Regions from separate parts of the Paenarthrobacter sp. TE4293 genome, predicted to be linked through region 1. Evidence: riboswitches for the same ligand, from Rfam matches in the RefSeq annotation. Region 1 holds a riboswitch; the other holds the start of a gene.

Region 1 (2,198 bases):
ATCCGGCGGGCCGTCCAGAAGGACCGAGCCGGGCCCCAGGACCACGATCCTGTCCACCACGTCCTTCCACACCGACACGCGGTGTTCCACGACCACCAGCGTGGCTCCGGTCTTATCCAGGCACCGCCGAACAGCATCGCGGACCTCCAGCACTCCGTCCGGGTCCAGGTTGGCCGTTGGTTCGTCCAGCAGGAGCAGGCCGGGTTGCATTGCCAGGATGCCAGCAAGCGCAAGGCGCTGCTTCTGCCCACCGGAGAGTGCCGCCGTCGGGTGATCCAACGCCACACCGCCGCCGGCAGCGGTACGCAACCCAACGTCGTCGAGCGCTTCATGGACGCGGGCCCAGATCTCCCCGCGCGGCACGGCAAGGTTCTCCGCACCGAAAGCGACGTCGTCACCAACCCGCGACAGGACCACCTGCGTCTCGGGGTCTTGCTGCATGAGGCCGGCGCGGCCACGCTGTTCCCGCGGAGCAACGCCGTCGATCAGGAGGGAACCAGACTCGTCCGAGTCGTCTTCCTCGTCACCCAGCACCCCCGCGAGGGCGTGCAGGAGCGTCGACTTGCCGGCACCGGAAGGACCCAGCAGCAGAACCCGCTCGCCCGGTTCAATCCGGAGGTCCAGGCCGTGAATGGCAGGAGCCGATCGTCCGGCATGCCGCCAGCCCCAGCCCTCGGCGGAGATGGCGGCGGGCCGCACCGGGCTGCTGTTCTTGCTGCCGCTCTGCGTGGCCGGCATCAGCTGAAGGCTGGCTCCGACGCGGCCTTTCGCGACGCGAAGGAGCTCAGGACACCGGTCTTGGCCAGGCCGCGGGTGGCGACCCAGGACAGTGCCCCGGCGATGATTGCACCGGAGATGGTGGTGAAAGTGATGTAGGCCAGCTTGTCGATGGCCTCGTAGGCGATGTTCCAGCCCCACGGCAGGAAGGAGTCGTTCAGGCCGCAGAAGAGGCCCGCACCGGCGCCGGCGAGGAGCGCCGTGGGCAGGTTGAACTTCTTGTACCGGAAGGCGGCGAAGATGAGCTCGGCACCCAGGCCCTGAAGGATCCCGGAGATCAGCACGGTGGTTCCGTACTGGGAACCCATGATGAGTTCGCCGGTGGCTGCGACGGCTTCGCAGAACAGGGCGGCGCCGGGCTTGCGGATAATGAGCATGCCCAATACCGCGGGGATCATCCAGCCACCGGCGATCAGTCCGGTGAGCGGCGGGTAGGTCGCGTTCATGGGGATGGACACCAGTGCGGCGCCCTGGGACCAGGCCCAGAAGATCACGCCGCCGGCAATGGCGATCAGGGCCGCCACAACGATGTCTACAACACGCCAGTTATAACTGGTCTTCTTCACGTTTACCGTGGTCATTTTTCTGCCTCCTGAGGTTACAGGAGGGGAAAGTGCTCCCCGGATTCGCCACCCGGCCTGCGCCGCCTGGATCCGGACACTCTGAGAAGCTCGACTCCCTTGCGCCGGTACTAACCGGATCAGGTTCGAGGGTCTGCGGCTGTCCGCACTCTCAGCGCCCTCGCGTCTCCTGCATCTCTGCAAGGTCCGACGGCGGCGCTCCCCTGTCGTTATCAAATCTGCCCTGATGGGCTGGTTCAGTTTACACCTGCCCGCGGGGCGGGCGCTGGTCCATGGTTGGCATGCGGTCACAATCGGGTGCGGCACTGGGCTTGGTGGCGCGCGCAGGTGCGTTGCGAGGCCCGCTCTACACGTTTTCCGACGCGCTTTCCATGCACACCAGGCCTCACAACGGGACCTGAGAGAATGAACCAGCAGACTTCACCGCGGCAAAGGGGCACATTCATGACGGACCACACCAAGCAGGATCCCCCTGCCGACGCCACCGCTGCGTCACAGCCGCGGCTCGCTGCCAGCGTCATCCTGCTCCGCGATGCCCCCGGTGGGCTCGAAGCCTTCGTCCAGCACAGGGTCAGCACCATGGACTTCGCGGCCGGCATGGTGGTCTTCCCGGGTGGCCGGGTGGACGCTGCTGACACGTCAGGCTGGGACTACCCGGCAGAACTGCTTCAGCAGCACGCGGACGCCTGGCGTTTGAGCTCCATTGGCGCGAACGGCAATGCTTCCGCCGGCACAGTCCTCACAGCAGCAATCCGCGAAGTCCAGGAGGAGGCCGGGCTCAGCATCAACGCTGCGGATCTCCGCCCTTGGGCCAACTGGATCACGCCCACGGACATGCCC
Region 2 (2,198 bases), on a different contig from region 1:
ACCTGGGCGTCGCGCAGCAACTGGTACACGCCCCCGGCTGAGACGGCGTTGGAGGATGCGGACAGTCCGTCCTCGCGTTGGGTGGCCCCGATGACCACCGTGCCGTCATCGCGGGGGACGATGTAGACGGGTACTCCGCGGACCATCCCGCGGATGGTGGAGGTGACCAATGGGCGGAGGTCCCCGGGTACCCGCAGGCGGAGGATGTCGCCGTACACCGGCCTGACGGGAAGGCTGAGGCCGTCCGGCAGCCCGGACAGTCCCGAGGCACCCAGGCCGTTGGCCACCACTGTTTCCCTGGCGTGGACGACGCCACCGGAATCGAGCACTACTCCTGAAACGCGGGCATCGTTCCACAACAGGCCCAGCGCCGCGGACCGCACGGAGAACCCATCATCGGCCCCCGGAACCCAGGTGGAGCCGCCGGGCGAATGGGTTGCCAACCCTGCCAGGAGGCGTGAAGCCAACCTCCGGGGATCCACCTGGTGGTCGGCTGGAATGTCGAAAGCGCACGAGATGTGCGGGCTGAGGCGCGGTTCGCGTTCCCGGGCAGCCCGCAGGGCCAGCGGTTCAACCGCCAGGCCCGCAGCCAGCTGCACTGCACGGAGGTCTGCCAGCGCCCTGCGGTCCGCGGCGTCGGCACCAACGGCGAGTGTCGGCGTCGTACGGTAACCGGCGTCCCCGCCGCCGTGGGCCAGGCTCCCAACAAAGGACGGCCACAAGCGGGATGACTCAAGCATCAGTTCCAGGAGGTCCTCCTCCTGGTAATGCAGTTCGCTCACGGGGGCAAGCATTCCTGCTGCAGCGAACGTGGCGCCGGTTGCCGGTGCGGGATCGATCACCACCACCGACCGGCCCAGCCGACGTGCTTCGTGGGCGATGCCCAGGCCGATGACGCCACCGCCAATGACGGCCACGTCGGCCTGGAGCGGGGTTTGGCGGGGATCTGCCATAGCGCGTTTCCTTCCCTACGCCGGTACTAGCCGGATCAGGTCAAGCGGTCGGCTCTTAAGCCCTCTCAGCCGGACAGTCATATGACGAACGTCGCGGCTCCCGCAGTACGTGCCCAGTTTAGAGGAACTACTCTGGGTTCCATGACCCAGACTGATGCCCTCGCCACCGCCCGCTTGTATCTGTGCACCGATGCGCGGAAACGGCAAGGCGATTTTGAAGACTTTGTGGACGCCGCGTTCGAGGGCGGTGTGGACATCATCCAGCTGCGCGACAAGACCTTGGAAGCAGCCGAAGAATTGGACCTGCTTGCCGTCCTCCATGGCGCTGCGCAACGCCATGGACGGCTCTGGGCGGTCAACGACCGCGCCGATATTGCCAGTGTTTCCGGGGCTCCGGTGTTCCACATCGGACAAAAGGACCTGCCCTTGGGAGTAGCCCGGACACTGCTTCCCGAACCCACCCGGATCGGTCTTTCGACCCACACTCCTGAGCAGGTGAACGCGGCCATCGCAGCCTCACCGGGCCAAGGAGGGTTGGACTATTTCTGTGTAGGACCCGTCTGGGCGACACCCACCAAACCCGGCCGCCAGGCCGTCGGACTTGATCTGGTCACATACGCCGCAGAAGCCACGAAGCGTGCGGATGAAACCACCGGTGGCGCCGTCCACATCCCCTGGTTTGCCATCGGCGGGATCGACCTCAGCAACGTGGAGCACGTGGTTGCCGCCGGAGCCAGCCGCATCGTCGTTGTCCGGGCCATCACCGAAGCGACGGATCCGACGGCGGCAGCGAAGTCGCTGCTGCAGGCGCTGGATGCCGCGTAGCAACAAGCGCTCTTCAACGTCGGAGGCCGTCACGCCGTCAGGCCGAGGCCCGTCATTCGGCGGGCATGCCGTTCGGCCAGCTCGCCCGTCAGTCTTTTGACGGCGGCGCGGGCGTCCCCGCCGCTTTTCAAGATCGGCCCCAGGTGGGGGTGCTCCATGCCGACACGCTGCGCCTGCGTCAGGGCTTCACCCACCAGCCGGCGTCCCCACAGCGCCAGGCGCGAGGCCAAGCGCGGGTCATCTGCGAGCGCGCGCCGCAACAGGACGCGAAGGACTTCCGTCGCCTGGTCGGGTGAAGCCACCCGATCAACGAAGTGTTGGGTTGTGGCATCCAGGAAGGCGGCGACCGCCCGGTAGAAGTCCGAGGACACCGTATCGATGACGTAGGCCTTCATCACGGACTCGAACCAGTCCCCCGGC

What was found. Region 1 has a riboswitch for thiamine pyrophosphate ahead of QF015_RS12725 (ECF transporter S component). Riboswitches for the same ligand answer to the same signal wherever they lie in the genome.
Region 2: linked by a shared signal. The riboswitch ahead of thiO (glycine oxidase ThiO) and the one ahead of QF015_RS12725 (ECF transporter S component) in region 1 are both predicted to bind thiamine pyrophosphate.

Annotation. Positions count from the first base shown of each region.
Region 1 covers NZ_JBNJRY010000005.1:342,948-345,145, forward strand. The annotation lists gene QF015_RS12720 (ABC transporter ATP-binding protein) at 1-738, opposite strand, end outside; gene QF015_RS12725 (ECF transporter S component) at 738-1,358, opposite strand; TPP riboswitch at 1,437-1,573, opposite strand; gene QF015_RS12730 (NUDIX hydrolase) at 1,803-2,198, shown strand, end outside.
Region 2 covers NZ_JBNJRY010000004.1:374,325-376,522, forward strand. The annotation lists gene thiO (glycine oxidase ThiO) at 1-953, opposite strand, end outside; TPP riboswitch at 949-1,067, opposite strand; gene thiE (thiamine phosphate synthase) at 1,095-1,778, shown strand; gene QF015_RS10565 (ferritin-like fold-containing protein) at 1,808-2,198, opposite strand, start outside.